DNA from 4 places in the Ensifer sp. GW823-FHT05D09 genome. Region 1 is predicted to be linked to each of the others. Evidence: riboswitches for the same ligand, from Rfam matches in the RefSeq annotation. Region 1 holds a riboswitch; each other region holds the start of a gene.

Region 1 (3,914 bases):
CCATCGGCTCCTTCCCGCAGACGCCGGAGGTGCGCCAGGCGCGATCGCTGCATGCCAAGGGCGAACTCAGCTATGTCGACTACCTTGCTTACCTGCGCCAGGAGACGGAGAAGGCCGTGCGCTGGCAGGAGGAAATCGGCATCGAGGTGCTGGTGCATGGCGAGTTCGAGCGCAACGACATGGTGCAGTATTTCGGCGAGCAACTCTCCGGCTACGCCTTCACGCAGAGCGGCTGGGTGCAAAGCTACGGTTCGCGTTATGTGCGCCCACCGATCATCTTCGGCGATGTCTCGCGGCCGAACCCGATGACGGTGGATTGGGCAACCTATGCGCAGTCGCTGACGTCAAGGCCTGTGAAGGGCATGCTCACCGGCCCGGTGACGATGCTGCAATGGTCGTTCGTGCGCGACGACCTGCCCCGATCGATCGTATGCCGGCAGATCGCGCTGGCGCTGCGTGACGAGGTCACCGATCTCGAAACGGCCGGTATCGCCGTGATCCAGATCGACGAACCGGCGCTGCGCGAGGGCCTTCCACTGAGACAGGCCGATCGAAAGACCTATCTCGACTGGGCGGTCGAATGCTTCCGCATCAGCGCCTCCGGTGTGGGTGACGAAACGCAGATCCACACCCACATGTGCTACTCGGAGTTCAACGACATCATGGCGGCGATCGCGGCGATGGATGCCGACGTCATCTCCATCGAAACCTCGCGCTCGAGAATGGAACTGCTCGGCGCCTTCACTGATCAGGCCTATCCGAACGAGATAGGCCCCGGCGTCTACGACATCCACTCGCCACGGGTGCCGACCGTGGACGAGATGGTGCACCTGATCGAAAAGGCGACCGACGGCCTGGCGCCGGCGCAGATCTGGGTCAACCCGGATTGCGGCCTCAAGACCCGCCGCTGGGATGAAGTGCGCCCGGCGCTCGTCAACATGGTTGAGGCGGCCCAGGCGCTGAGGCAATCTTTCGCCGCCTCCCGCCGGGATGCAGCAAGCGCATGAAGCGTAACAGCGATATCGAGATGGCGCCGGGGGAAACCCCGGCGCCTGCCACCTTGGTCGACATCGTCTTTCCCGGCGACACCAATCATCACGGTACGCTCTTCGGCGGCGCGGGCCTGGCGCTGATGGACCGGATTGCCTTCATCGTCGCCACGCGCCACGGCCGCGTTCCGTTCGTCACCGCCTCCTGCGACCGTGTCGATTTCCGCGCCCCTGCCCGCATTGGCCAGATCGTCAGTTTTACCGGCCGTCCGATAAAGGTCGGCCGGAGGTCGATGGTGGTCGAAGTCGACATGATCGCCGAAGACCTGATCGGGGGCACAAGTGATCTGTGTACCCGCGGCCAGTTCACCATGGTGGCGATGCCCGAAGGCAAGCACGCCGGATGGTCGCTGCCTCCGCTCGACAGCACTACGATCTCGCCGGCAAAAGACGATGCCGTCCGTATGGTCGATATCGTCTTCCCCGATCAGGCCAACAGCTTCGGCGCCATGTTCGGCGGCGATGCACTGGCGCAGATGACCAAGGCGGCCTTCATCGCCGCCACGCGGGCAAGCCGCAGGACAACCGTGCTTGCCTCCTGCCAGCACATCGATTTCAAGCATCGCATCACCGTTGGTTCGATCATCGAGGTCGTTGCCCGGATCGTGAGAACCGGACGGAGCTCGACAACGATCGAGGTCGAGTTGTGGTCGGAAGATTTGGTGGGCACAAAACGGACGCTGACGGCCCGTGGCGTCTTCATCATGGTGGCCGTCGACCGCGACAACCGCCCGGTGCAAGTCTTCGCGGCCTGACGCGTTCGACGCGGGGAGCCGTCAACGACGGCTCTTCATCCACAGGCTTTGTTGGAACCGCGCATTTACTCCCCGTTATCCACACCCGGGAAAATATTGTCCGTTCCCGCGGGCATCGGCACCATCGAACCTATTGACGCAATTTCCCGGCCATATACTATATCTAGTGTTCGAGGTTCTTCCGATTCGCAAGGATTGGGAGCGAAGATGGGAATACGGTGCGCTGTGGCGATTTCGCCTGGCTAAGCCGTGGCTGCCCCCGCAACTGTAAACGGCGAGCAACTGTCCAGCATTCGGCCACTGAAGCATGAGGCTTCGGGAAGGTCCGGACAGAAGCACCGACCCGTGAGCCAGGAGACCTGCCTCGATCGATAAACGTCCACGGGCGGGGTGTCCGGAGAGGTCAGAGGTGTGCTTGCGGCAGGATGAAACCTGCCTGTTCGTCTCGACGTCTCCCCGGAAGCGCCGTCTTCAACTTCGGGGTGAAGTCATGTCCGCGTCATCGAATTCCTACTACTCGCCAATGAAGAGGCGCTGGAACCCGCGCATCTGACGAAGAGGTGCGCTCGGTCGTTTCGGCCAGAGCAAGCCGTCATCCTGCCAGCCCTGCCCTTTCGCCGGAGCGTGTTCGCGCGCCCGCATGCCTTTTCATGCCCAGATCCAGCCGACCCAACGAGGAAGAAATGAACGTCACCGTCTACAGCAAGCCCGCCTGCGTCCAATGCACCGCCACCTACCGTGCGCTCGACCGCAAGGGCGTCAACTATGAGGTCATCGACATCTCGATCGACGAGGACGCGCTTCAGACGGTCAAGGGCCTCGGCTACATGCAGCTTCCCGTCGTCGTCGCCGGCCCGGAACATTGGGCAGGCTTCCGCCCCGACAAGATCAGCGCCCTCTCCTAAAGAGAGGTGCGGCGCGATGGGGCTGCTCGTCTATTTTTCCACCCGCTCGGAAAACACCCATCGCTTCGTCGGCAAGCTCGGCCTGCGCGCCAAACGTATTCCCGTCAGCCCGACCGACGGGCCGCTTGAGATCAAGGAACCCTATGTGCTCGTCGTGCCGACCTATTGCGGCGACGACGGCCGGGGCGCAGTGCCCAAACAGGTAATCCGCTTCCTGAACGATGCGGACAACCGCTCCCACATCCGCGGCGTGATTGCCGCGGGCAACAGCAATTTCGGCGCGACCTACGGGATCGCCGGCGACGTGATCTCGGCCAAGTGCCAGGTTCCGTATCTCTACCGGTTCGAATTGCTTGGAACCGACGAGGACGTCGCCAATGTCAAAAACGGGATGGAACGATTTTGGACGTCTCAACACTCGAACGCCCCTTGAAGGCGACGGAAGCGGCGCTTGATTACCACGCGCTGAACGCGATGCTGAACCTCTATGACGAGGACGGCCGGATCCAGCTCGACAAGGATCGGCTGGCGGCGAAGCAGTACTTCCTGCAGCACGTCAACCAGAACACCGTGTTCTTCCATAACCTGCGCGAGAAACTCGACTACCTCGTGGTCGAGGGCTACTACGAGCAGGAGGTTCTCGACCAGTATTCGTTCAACTTCGTGCGCGACCTGTTCGATCACGCCTATGACAAGAAATTCCGTTTCCCGACCTTCCTCGGCGCCTTCAAGTATTACACCAGCTACACGCTGAAGACCTTCGACGGGAAGCGTTACCTCGAGCGCTACGAGGACCGCGTCTGCATGGTGGCGCTGGCGCTTTCGCGCGGCGACGAAGCGCTCGCGCGCGACATGGTCGACGAGATCATCTCCGGCCGCTTCCAGCCGGCAACGCCAACCTTCCTCAACGCCGGCAAGAAGCAGCGCGGCGAGCTTGTCTCCTGCTTTCTGCTGAGGGTCGAGGACAACATGGAGAGCATCGCGCGCGGCATCAATTCGGCGCTGCAGTTGTCGAAGCGCGGCGGCGGCGTTGCGCTCTCGCTCACCAACATCCGCGAGGCCGGCGCGCCGATCAAGCAGATCGAAAACCAGTCCTCGGGCATCATCCCCGTGATGAAGCTCCTGGAGGATTCGTTCTCCTACGCCAACCAGCTCGGCGCGCGCCAGGGCGCAGGTGCGGTCTACCTCAACGCGCACCACCCCGA
Region 2 (3,914 bases), on a different contig from region 1:
GCGGGCTCGTCGCGATGCTGGCCGCAGTGCCGCCGCGTGCGAGGCGAAGCCCGTTGAAACGGGTTATGGCCGCCTCCGCTTCCGCGCGGCGACCGAGGTGCCCGGAAGCGGAGGCAAGAAGAAGGAATGAGCCGTCATCCTGAGGGTTGAGTTCGATGCTGCGCTTCGTTGCTGCCGCTGCCGCCTCGAAATCCTCGAGGCCGAATTGCGTCAGTCCAAGGACGTAGATGAAGAAGGACGGAGAATGCGGATCGAGGCGCATGGCCGTGCGGATGTAGGGCAGGGCCTCCGCCGGACGGCCGACGGAGGTCAGCACGAGGGCCGTCAGCGCGTAGCTCCAGGAGTCGCCCGGTTCAAGCGCGATCGCTTCCTTGAGTGCGGCCAGCGCGTCGGCATATTGCCAGTCCGCTTCGGACAGGAGAGCGGACGCCTGATAGGCGAGCGCTGTCTTGTGCTTCTGGGCGATCCGCAGATATTGCGTCGCCTTGGCTCTCGCTTCGGTCCGCGAGATACCCAGCTGATAATGCCAGCGCCACATGCAGATGCGCGCGTAGACCATGGCCGCGGCGGCGTAGGCGCGCCCATAGGCGGGATCGAGCGCAATCGCCTGCTCGAAATAGGGCACTGCCTTTGCAAAGTCCTCCGGGGTCGTGCGACGGTGATGCTCCCAGCCGCGCAGGAACGCATCGAAGGCCGCAGGCACCATCGTTTCCTTGCGCCCGGAGGCCATCTGCTGGTCCGGGTCCAGCCGAAGTGCCAGCGCGTCGGCAATGCCGCGCATCACTTCGTCCTGTAGTGCAAAGACATCGGACAGTGAACCGTCGAACTTTCCGGCCCAAACGTGGCCGCCGCTGAGACTATCGACGAGCTGGGCATTGATCCGCAGTTGCTCTCCGGCACGCTGCACACTGCCTTCAAGCACGTATCTGACGCCGAGTTCTTTGGACACCTGCCTGGGTGTCACCGCCTTGTTCTTGTAGGTGAAGGTCGAGTTGCGCGCGATCACGAACAGGCCGGAGACCTGGGCGAGCTCGGTGACGAGCCCATCGGTCATGCCATCGGCGAAATACTCCTGCCTCGGATCGTCGCTCACATTGGCAAACGGAAGCACCGCGATCGACGGTTTGTCCGGAACACTCAGGTTCGATAGTCGGACTTGGGGCGTTTCCACGGGTGGCTCCCACGGCTGCCACCAGGCGACGCCGCTCGCCGCCACAAGCACGACCGCGGATGTAGCAAGTGCCGGCCAGCGCGTCATGCGGCGCGTTGCGGCTTTCGCGCTGCCCGCGTGGGCTTCGTTCAGCGCCAGGCGATAAGCCCGAACCGGCTTTTCGATATGCTTCAGGCGTTGTTCGCCGAGAGAGACGAAACGGACATCGAGGTGTTTCTCGACCTGATCGTAGGCGGTGCCGGAAATGACGATCCCACCCGGTTCGGCGAGGCTCTGCAGGCGCTCGGCAATGATCACGCCATCGCCTTGAATGTCGTCGCCTTCAACGATGACATCGCCAAGATTGATGCCGATGCGAAATTCCAGCCGCCCCTCTTCGGAGCCGCGGCTATCGGATTTCGCGCGCTGAACCTCCACCGCGCAACGGACCGCTTCGACGACACTGTGGAACTCGACCAGCAACCCGTCGCCCATGGTCTTGATCAGCCGTCCATGGTGCGCGGCGATCCGTTGTTCGAACAGGTCGTGCAGATCGGCCTGAAATCGCGCGCATGTACCCTCCTCGTCGGCTTGGGTGAGCAGTCCATAGCCGGAAACGTCGGCAATCATCACGGCGGCGAGCCTGCGTTCCATTTGCCTACCGGATCAACGAAGCCTCTTGTTGGGCTAGTTTATCGCATTATCTGCAATCGCTAAAATGAAGTTCGCCGCCGTGGTGCAGCGCTTATGCCGTGTGACGACGACTTGCGGCCCCGGGGTACTTCGCGTTCGGCAAATCGTCGCGCGACGCAATTCGGCCGGGGAGGTGTCGCACGCGTCGATTGACTTTGCACCGCCCGCTTCCTAATCATCTGACGTTGGATGGTTTCCCCGGATCGTGGCGATGCGGGGGAATAATTGGGAATGTGACGGATGGACCCAAATCGGGCATCCTTATCGCAGCCGACCCCGCGACTGTAGAACGGTCAGGGTTCGCCATCGGGCTGAAGACCGGCTACCTCTGGATTGCATGGGCAATCGAAGGCGGTTCGGAATTCAGCCGGAAAAGCCACTGGCGTGGCTTCGTGATCAGCCGGGTTGGACGCCTCTTCTTCTACGAATCGTCCGCCTTTCACGAAACATGAAAACGCCGGGAAGGTGAGGCGGGCCGTTCGGGCCCTTGCGTTGTTTTTCGCGTCACGACGCGAAGCGATGTCTGGGCGCGTGACGCCGTGAGCCAGGAGACCTGCCGTCCGACAGGGGCATTCCGCCCGAAGGGAAGCCCGCTTCCCACGCCATCACGGAGGTTGTCTTGGCTTATCGACCATTTTCCGAACGCGCCTTTGGCGCGGTGAGATGCTGTTGCCGCTCGAACTCGCGACCGAGCACGTGAGGCCGCAACGCACATGAGCAATTCCCATGCCGGGCCGGTTCTGGTCCTCGGCGGTGCCCGTTCCGGCAAATCCGGCTTCTCCGAAAGGCTCGTCGAAGCCTCTGGGCTCGCCATGCATTATGTCGCGACCGGCCGGGCCTGGGACGACGAGATGCGCGAGCGCATCGACCATCACAAAGAAAGGCGCGGCGAAGGTTGGACGACGCATGAGGAGCCGCTCGATCTCGTCTCGCTGCTGACACGCATCGACGACGAAAATCGCGTGGTGCTCGTCGACTGCCTGACGCTTTGGGTCACCAACCTAATGATGGAAGAACGCGACATGGCGGCGGAGTTCGCTGCCCTTGCCGCGTTTCTGCCCGAGGCTCGGGCGCGCCTCATCCTTGTTTCCAACGAAGTCGGCCTCGGCATCGTGCCCGAGAACCGCATGGCCCGCGACTTCCGCGACCATGCCGGCCGGCTTCACCAGATCGTTGCGGAGAAATCCGCGGAAGTTTACTTTGTCGCGGCCGGATTGCCGCTGAAAATGAAGGGTTGATCCATGACCACTGCGAGAGCCAACCAGGGCAAGATCCCGGCGACCGTCATCACTGGCTTCCTCGGTGCCGGCAAGACGACGATGATCCGCAACCTGCTGCAGAACGCCGACGGCAAGCGCATCGCGCTGATCATCAACGAATTCGGCGATCTCGGCGTCGACGGCGACGTCCTGAAGGGCTGCGGCGCGGAAGCCTGCTCGGAAGACGACATCATCGAGCTCACCAATGGCTGCATCTGCTGCACGGTTGCCGATGATTTCATCCCGACCATGACAAAGCTGCTCGAGCGCGAAAACCGTCCTGACCACATCATCATCGAAACGTCGGGTCTGGCGCTGCCGCAGCCGCTGATCGCCGCCTTCAACTGGCCGGATATCCGCAGCGAAGTGACTGTCGACGGCGTCGTCACCGTGGTCGATAGCGCTGCCGTTGCCGCTGGCCGTTTTGCCGACGACCACGACAAGGTCGATGCGCTGCGCGTCGAGGACGACAATCTCGACCACGAAAGCCCGATCGAGGAACTGTTCGAGGACCAGCTGACCGCCGCCGACCTGATCGTGCTCAACAAGACCGACCTGATCGACGCCTCGGGCCTCAAGGCCGTGCGCGACGAAGTGGCTTCGCGCACCAGCCGCAAGCCGACCATGATCGAAGCCAAGAACGGCGAAGTTGCCGCGGCCATCCTGCTCGGCCTTGGCGTCGGCACGGAAAGCGATATCGCCAACCGCAAGTCGCACCACGAGATGGAGCATGAAGCGGGCGAGGAGCATTCTCACGACGAGTTCGACAGCTTCGTTGTCGAGCTCGGCGCGATCGCCGATCCGGCCACCTT
Region 3 (3,914 bases), on a different contig from region 1:
GCGTCTTCCAGCCGGAGACGCCGGTATAGCCGACCATGCGGTCCTGCAGCTTCAAGGCCAGCATCATCTCGGTGAGGTTGACGTCGTTGGAGACGGCGCGCTTTGGCGCCGCATCGAAGGTCACGTCGCGATTGCAGCTCTTGACGGTGACGGGATAGGCGAGCGCCGGCGTGGCGGCGAGCGCAAGGAGCAGAAGGGCCGAACCGGCGAACAATGTCTTCATGAAATCAATTCCTGTCGAGCGAGTGAAAAGGAAAATCGGGCGCCGTTGGAGACGGCATTACTGTGGGCGGTGGCGGTAACGCCAAAGGCGTCGGAAAGCGCCTTCGGATTGAGCACCTCTTCGGGCGGCCCGAAGGCCGTCATGCGGCCCTCCGTCAGGATCGCCACGTCGGTGGCAAATTCGGCGGCCAGGTTGATGTCGTGCAGCGTGGTAACGATGGTCAGTTGGAGCGTCTGCAGGAGGTCGAGGATTTCGAGCTGATGGCGGATATCGAGATGGTTGGTCGGCTCATCGAGGATGATGATGCGCGGCTGCTGGGCCAGCGCCCGGGCAATCAGCACCCGTTGTTTCTCGCCACCCGAAAGTGTCGAGAATTGCCGTCCGGCCAGATGGGCAAGGTCGAGATGCTCGAGCGCATGCGCCACCGTCTCGCGATCCCTGGCCGTCCAGCCGCTCATGCCTTCGCGCCTGGGGATGCGGCCCATCATCACCACGTCGCGCACGCTGAAAGGGAAATCGCTCGGCATTTCCTGCAAGACGACGGCAATGATCCGCGCAGCCTCCCGTGCCGTCATCGACCATATGTTAGTGCCATCGACTTCGATCGTGCCCGCCGTCGGCTGGGCGGAACGAAAGAGGCAGCGAAGCAGCGAAGTCTTGCCGGCACCGTTCGGGCCGAGAATGGCAAGCCGGCTGCCGGGCGCAATGGCAAAGTCGACCTCGCGAACAAGCCGCAGGTCCGGGCGTGGGCCCCAATCGAGCGCGCGGACACGAAGGCCGGCCCCTGTCGCGGTGCAGCTCATCGTCTCGTCCCTCCCCATGTACGCATTCGACAGGCGTTCATTGGAAGTGCCCGCCGATATCTTCGGAGATGAGCAGCGCTGCCGGTATGCGCGCCAGCGTCTTGGCGCTCAGCCCGCGCGGCCGTTCGGCCGCCCGCGTCATGCCATCGTTGCGCCCGGCATAGGTGGTGGCGAAGGTAACCAGATCGTCGATATCCTCATCGGGCGAGATATCGCCGAAGAGATAGGTCGCCTTGCCCGTCGCCTGGAAGGCGATGGTGCAAGGCCGGGTGCAGGCGGCCATGCAGACCGTTCCGGCGATCGAGAAATCCCGGTCGAGCGGCGCGCCGAGGGCGGCAATGCTACGGTTCAGCCGCTGGATCAGATCCGCGCCCGGGCGGCAGGGGCCGCCGGTGAACCGGCAATCGGTGCAGACCGTTATCTTGTGCTGTCGGGATGCCGGATTGGCCATATCTCTTCTCCGCCGGATCGGGCCGGAGAGAATATGGCAAAGCGATGTGATGGCGGGTGACCGCCGCGCAAAAACCAGTTCTTGTCCATCGGAACACCCCGTCCGTTGTGGTTGATCGGTTCGATGGCAGGTCTCCTGGCTCGCGGGTCTTCGCGCATCCACGTCTTCCCGGCTTAACGCCAGTGACAGGGTGTGAATGCGCTTTCCGCTCACAGTTGCGGGGGCAGCCACGGTTTCGGCCCCATTTGGGTCGTCCGCTCCGTGTTCCCTTTTCAGCCGCTTACGCATTGTCGCGCTCGCAGCACCATCACCCCCTTCGTCGCACACTTCGACGGAGGTGACAACCGGCGGGACGGATCGGCCTAGGCCTATCAACATGCGGCATATTCTCATGCGTTTTAGTTATGTAATATCATTACAGTAAGCAAGCCGAAATATCCGTCCTCCGGCATTATGCATCAGGGTCGACGACGCCACGACTGACCGTGCACGAACGCTCGACCGCGATGATCAGCAACGTCGTTGGCAACGACCCGTGCCCGATATCCCTTAAAATGCTGAGATGCGCGCCTTTGGCGGACACTCTGCACAAGCGCAATGAGGGAAACGATGCGTCGGCTGTTTCCGGCCGTGTTGAAACGTGTCTGGGTTGTTTCAACCATCCTTGGAGGAACCGCCTTCGGCGCATTCCATGGCTGGCAACGGCACGGAGTGGTGGGCGCGATTGCGCTCGGCTTCGTCGCCGGAGCCTTCCTCGCCAGTTCACCGAGGTTGCTTGTCGAACTGCTGACCTGGACGATCGCCGACGGCATCGGCACCCCATCCCCTGCCATGCCTCGTCGCACGAGCCATCGCGCCGCCCCTGGGCGCAGTCGTCACCGAAGCAACGGCCAACCGGTAACGTCGTCCGTTACTGTTACGTACTTGCAGACTGGCACAATCGGTGATGTGCTTTCAAAGAATTGATCGCGCCATCCAGCGGCGTGCAACGACTTGCGCCGGGTTCGCCCGCGTTCCGGGCGGCGGCGCTCCGAACTTCATATCTCGAAGTCTTATGCGACGTAACATCCAGCCTGTCCGCGTAACTCCCGTATACGACGAGTTTTTTTGAAGGGGATGATGGTGAATCCAATAGACTTTTTCGTAGACACGCTGCGTACCTATCCGCCGGTCGCCGTCTTTCTTGCCCTCGGCATCGGCTTCGTGATCGGCCCGATCAAGATCGCAGGCTTCAACCTTGGAAACGTTACCGCCACGCTACTGGCCGGTGTCGTCATCGGACAGCTGGGCATCCAGGTTTCCGGCGACCTGAAATCGACCTTGTTCCTTATTTTCCTGTTTGCCGTCGGCTACGGCGTCGGCCCGCAATTCGTTCGCGGCCTGAGCACGGATGGGCCGAAACAGATCCTCTTTGCCCTCTCGGTCCTCGTGCTGTGCCTGATCGTGCCCTATCTGTGCGCGCTGATTGCCGGCCTGCCGCTTGGCTATGGCGCCGGCATGTATGCCGGTTCGCAGACAATCTCCGCGGCCATCGGCGTTGCCAGCGACCAGATCAATGCAATGGGCATGAGCCCGGAACAGGCCAAGACCTACACCGACCAGATCCCGATCGCCTACGCGGTGACCTATATCTGGGGCACCATCGGCTCGGCGATCATCCTGGCGCAACTCGGGCCCAAGCTTCTCGGCATCGATCTTCCCGCCGCCTGCAGGGAGTATGAGGCCAAACTCGGCGGTGGCACCGTCAGCAGCGAACCCGGCATCACCCGCGCCTATCACGATTTCGGCCTCCGGGCCTACCGCGTCGACGAGGCGAGCGGCCTTACCGGAACGCCGGTCAGGAACCTGCTTCCCGGCATCCGCGTCTTCGTGGAGCGGCTGCGGCGCGGCGGCCAGATCATCGAAGCCGATGGCAACACCGTGCTGCAGCCTGGCGATGTCGTCGCCTTTTCCGGCAGACGCGCCGCCCTTGTGGAACACCTCGACGCCAAGCTGCTGGAGGTTGAGGACAAGGAACTGCTGAACGCCGAAGCCGAGGTCCTCGACGTCTACGTCACCAACAAGGCGCTTGCCGGCCGGACACTCGCCGACGTCAGCACCGAGGATTGGGCCCGCGGCGTCTATGCACGCAAGATCGTGCGCTCGCTGGTCGAAATCCCGGTCCTGCCCGGCACGACGGTCGAACGCGGCGATATCGTCACCATCGGCGGCGCCAAGAGACATGTCGAGGCGGCGATCAAGGCGCTCGGCTTTGCCGACCGTCCGGTCGAAACGACCGATATTGCCTTTCTCGGCTGGGGGCTGTTCTTCGGAGCCATGGTCGGCGCGCTGACGCTCACGATAGGCGGCATACCGATCGGCCTGTCCACCTCAGGCGGCGCGCTTCTCGCCGGCCTCGTCCTCGGCTGGCTTCGCTCCACCTATCCTGCCTTCGGCA
Region 4 (3,914 bases), on a different contig from region 1:
GAGATCGAGCACGATCGCTGCATGCTCTTCGCCGGGGAGCACTGTGTTGCCAAAGCGGATCAGGGCTTCTCCCGGGCGCACGTCGCCGGCGTCGAGCCGGACTGCAGCGCCCGGCGCATAGTGCGAGGCGAGCATGCCCGGAGCCTCGATTGTCGCGCCGGCACTTTCGGGTCTCGACACGGCAAGGCCGGTCAGATTTTCGATATCGAGGACGTCGAGACCGCCCGGACGCAGCAGGCGCAAAGCCCCGTCCTCGACCTTGATGATCGTCGATTCAAGCCCGATCTCGGCCGAGCCGGCGTCGAGAATGAGCTTGAGGCGTGGGCCGAGATCGGCGTCCACATGGGCAGCGCTCGTCGGGCTGATCTTGCCTGACGTATTGGCGCTCGGTGCCGCGAGCGGGCGGCCGAAACGGGCAATTACCCGACGGGAGAAGCCATCGGGCATGCGGATGCCCAGGGTGTCGAGACCGGCCGAGGCGAGCGCATGCACGGAACTTGTCGGGCGCTGGGGCAGGATCAGCGTCAGCGGGCCGGGCCAGAAGGCTTCGGCCAGGCGTCGCGACAACGGATCGAATATCACATGGGCTTCAGCCATCGCCATGTCGGACACGTGCGATATCAGCGGGTTGAAGCGCGGGCGCCCCTTCATCTCATAAATGCGGCTGATCGCATCCGGATTGGTGGCATCGGCGGCCAGGCCGTAGACCGTTTCTGTGGGAATGGCGACGGGCTCGCCTTCGGCAAGCACAGCGCAGGCGCGCTCGATCGCGCGTTCCGGCTCGGTCCGTGTGTCGATGATTTCGGCCATATCGCTTCCGTTTCCCTTTCGAGGTCTCCTTAAAGGAGCCACGAGGAAAACAGAACGATTTTCTTCAGACAGAGCGTGCCGGTGGTTCAGAGGCTGCGGATGATACGCCGCAGCGCCTCATCGCGCGCGCCGAGCATCAGCACGTTCTTGAGCGCGACCTTCGGGTCGTCGGTGCGAAACAGGAGCCCGTTGTCGCTGACGCTGCGATTGATGGTCATCTGACCTTCCTGCGCGTCGGGTTCGATCGCGACGGCGAAGTACATCCTGGAATAGCCGGCCTGGATACGCTCGAAGAAGTGCTTTTCGTCGCCGAGATCGCAGAAGAAGTTGGCGAAGTAGAAGGACCAGGTCACGTCCTTGGATTGGGCGAGATGTGTTCTCGCGGCCGTCACATGGCAATAACCCAGATGCGGCCGGCCGGCGAGCGTGCGGTGGAAGATCATCTTGGGAAACTGGATCGAGGTGTGGAAGCCGTTCATCCGCTTGTGCGTCGTTTCGCCGGCGGTCGTCAGCTTGTGGCCGGTGCGCTGGGCAACCTCGTCATAGCTGAGATAGCGCCGTTCGCGCTGCGACCATTGCCGCCTTTCGATGCGGCCGGTGCGCAGGAACTCGGTATGGACCGCTGTCTTCGGAGCGATCGTGGGCAGCTTCTCGGCTGCGGCGTCGTAGTATTTGAGCTTTGCCATGGACTTCAATGCGCTGTTTGCCGGTTCGGCCGGTTTCTCCGTCAGGCGACGCTAATGCATTATGGTTAATGGAAGATTTCATTGCGCCGGCCAGGATGGATGAGCCGACGCCGCAACGGATGTCGCAAAATGGCGAAGGCTTCGCGCTTTCGCGCCGGCTTTGCCGGAAAAAACGACAACTGCCCAATATTTGATCTATCTCATTGTTTATAATGACAAATAGTCGGCCTTGTGGTGTTTCAGACACGGGATGCACTGTGTCGTCTTTCTGGAATTGGATGTCGTTAATCGGCAGCTGCGACGACGGCTTCCGCGATTAGATATGCCTACTCAAGGTGCCGCCTCTTAGGGAAGACGGAGAATTGGGAAGCCGGTCAAAACCCGGCGCTGCCCCCGCAACGGTGGTGGAGCGAAAGCCTCGGCAAAAAGCCACTGGACGGTTCCGTCCGGGAAGGCGCCGGGCTGGTCCTTGCGGATAGCTCCTGAGCCCGGAAACCAGCCTTGACACGAATAGACCGTAACGGGTTGCGGCGGGCAGCCGGATCGGAGCCGTCATCGCACAGGCATTGCGCCTGCGTGGGTTCCAGTCCTGCCTCTCCGAAACAAGGCCAACGAGGATAGGACATGGACATCAAGGGCGATATGCTCCGCAAGCTGAAGGGTCGACGCGACGGCTACAGCCTCGACCGGGCCTTCTACATCGACCCCGACTACTACAGGCAGGATCTCGAGAGCATCTGGTACAAGGACTGGCTGTTCATCGGCCACGACTGCGAGGTCCCGCGCGCCGGCAACTATTTCACCGTTCAGGTCGGCGACTACCCCGTCGTCATCGTCCGCGACCGGCAGGGCACGATCCGCGCGCTGCACAATTCTTGCCGTCACCGCGGTTCCCGCGTCTGCTCGCAGCACAAGGGCTCATCGGCCAAGCTCGTCTGTCCCTACCATCAGTGGACCTACGAGCTCGACGGCACGTTGCTCTTTGCCCGTCAGATGGGCGAGGATTTCGACAAGGCCGCCCACAGCCTGAAGCCGATCCACTGCGAAACGGTCGGCGGCTACATCTTCATCAACCTGTCCGAACAGCCGATGGACTTCGCTCCGTTCCGCGACATGGTCGCGCCCTATCTCGCGCCGCACCGCCTCGGCGAAACCAAGGTCGCCTTCGAAAGCACCATCATCGAGAAGGGCAACTGGAAGCTCGTCTGGGAAAACAACCGCGAGTGCTACCATTGCGCAGCCAACCATCCCGAGCTTTGCCGGACCTATCCGGAAGCCCCGACGGCGACCGGCGTGCAAGGCGCCAAAGATGATCCTGTCATCGCCGCCCATTGGGAAAAATGCGAAGCGTCCGGGCTTCCGAGCGAGTTCCGCATGTCCGAGACCGGCCAGTTCCGCTCGGCGCGCATGCCGTTGATCGACGACGCCGAGAGTTACACCATGTCCGGCGCCCGCGCCGTGCGGCGGCAATTGTCGGCGGATGTCAGTCAGAAGCATATCGGTACGCTGCTTCTGTTCCATTATCCGTCGACCTGGAACCATGTGCTGGCCGACCATGCGATCACCTTCCGCGTTTTGCCGCTCGGGCCTGAGCTGACGCAGGTTACGACCAAGTGGCTGGTCAACAAGGATGCGGTCGAGGGCGTCGACTACAATCTGGAAGAACTGACGCACGTGTGGACCGAGACCAACGATCAGGATCGCCAGATCGTCGAGGAAAACGCTTTCGGTATCCGCTCGCCGGCCTACCAGTCAGGGCCCTATTCGCCCGATCACGAAGGCGGTGTGATGCAGTTCGTCGAATGGTACTGCAAGTTCATGGAGCAGCGCCTCCAGGGCGAAGCCGCTCCGCTCTTTAGGGTCGCCTGATATGCAGATGGCATCCTCGTTCCATCACTTCGATGAACTCCATGTCTGGATCGACAGGCAGAACATGCTCGAATGCACATCCGCGGTCATGGAGACCGCGGATGTGATGACCTTTACCTTCCGGCCCGAGAAGCCGGCCTGGTTCCGTTATCTGCCCGGTCAGTTCGTCACGCTCGAACTGCCGGTGACCGACGACGAGCCGGTGATGCGCACCTACACGCTGTCGTCGACGCCTTCCCGGCCGCTTTCGATCGCCGTCACCGTCAAGGCGCAGGCCGACAGCATCGGCACGCGCTGGATGTTCGATCACCTGAAGCCGGGCATGCGGCTGAAGGCCTTCGGCCCGCTCGGCGATTTCAGCTTCGTGCGCCATCCCGGCGAAAAATACCTGTTCATTTCGGCAGGCTCCGGCGTCACGCCGATGATGTCGATGACGCGATGGATGGCAGACTGCATTCCGGAGACCGACGTCACCTTCATTTCCTGCGCGCGCCGGCCGGATGATATTCTGTTTCGCTCAGAGCTCGAAGTGCTGGCGCGCCAGATGTC

What was found. Region 1 has a riboswitch for cobalamin ahead of nrdH (glutaredoxin-like protein NrdH). Riboswitches for the same ligand answer to the same signal wherever they lie in the genome.
Region 2: it holds a riboswitch for cobalamin, as region 1 does, so the genes downstream of both, cobU (bifunctional adenosylcobinamide kinase/adenosylcobinamide-phosphate guanylyltransferase) here and nrdH (glutaredoxin-like protein NrdH) in region 1, are expected to answer to the same signal.
Region 3: it holds a riboswitch for cobalamin, as region 1 does, so the genes downstream of both, AC1Q80_RS09805 (DUF1636 family protein) here and nrdH (glutaredoxin-like protein NrdH) in region 1, are expected to answer to the same signal.
Region 4: it holds a riboswitch for cobalamin, as region 1 does, so the genes downstream of both, AC1Q80_RS04235 (aromatic ring-hydroxylating oxygenase subunit alpha) here and nrdH (glutaredoxin-like protein NrdH) in region 1, are expected to answer to the same signal.

The regions. Positions count from the first base shown of each region.
Region 1 is NZ_JBXAIA010000005.1:294,712-298,625, reverse strand. Features, by position in the region: gene metE (5-methyltetrahydropteroyltriglutamate--homocysteine S-methyltransferase) at 1-1,007, shown strand, start outside; gene AC1Q80_RS17300 (acyl-CoA thioesterase) at 1,004-1,804, shown strand; cobalamin riboswitch at 1,961-2,185, shown strand; gene nrdH (glutaredoxin-like protein NrdH) at 2,488-2,709, shown strand; gene nrdI (class Ib ribonucleoside-diphosphate reductase assembly flavoprotein NrdI) at 2,726-3,142, shown strand; gene nrdE (class 1b ribonucleoside-diphosphate reductase subunit alpha) at 3,112-3,914, shown strand, end outside.
Region 2 is NZ_JBXAIA010000002.1:760,066-763,979, reverse strand. Features, by position in the region: gene AC1Q80_RS09425 (adenylate/guanylate cyclase domain-containing protein) at 1-1,804, opposite strand, end outside; cobalamin riboswitch at 2,017-2,418, shown strand; gene cobU (bifunctional adenosylcobinamide kinase/adenosylcobinamide-phosphate guanylyltransferase) at 2,557-3,081, shown strand; gene cobW (cobalamin biosynthesis protein CobW) at 3,085-3,914, shown strand, end outside.
Region 3 is NZ_JBXAIA010000002.1:835,315-839,228, forward strand. Features, by position in the region: gene AC1Q80_RS09795 (ABC transporter substrate-binding protein) at 1-223, opposite strand, end outside; gene AC1Q80_RS09800 (ABC transporter ATP-binding protein) at 220-1,026, opposite strand; gene AC1Q80_RS09805 (DUF1636 family protein) at 1,064-1,477, opposite strand; cobalamin riboswitch at 1,586-1,801, opposite strand; gene AC1Q80_RS09810 (hypothetical protein) at 2,087-2,443, shown strand; gene aspT (aspartate-alanine antiporter) at 2,597-3,914, shown strand, end outside.
Region 4 is NZ_JBXAIA010000001.1:864,660-868,573, forward strand. Features, by position in the region: gene AC1Q80_RS04225 (L-threonylcarbamoyladenylate synthase) at 1-810, opposite strand, end outside; gene AC1Q80_RS04230 (DUF6656 family protein) at 897-1,496, opposite strand; cobalamin riboswitch at 1,813-2,014, shown strand; gene AC1Q80_RS04235 (aromatic ring-hydroxylating oxygenase subunit alpha) at 2,121-3,365, shown strand; gene AC1Q80_RS04240 (FAD-binding oxidoreductase) at 3,367-3,914, shown strand, end outside.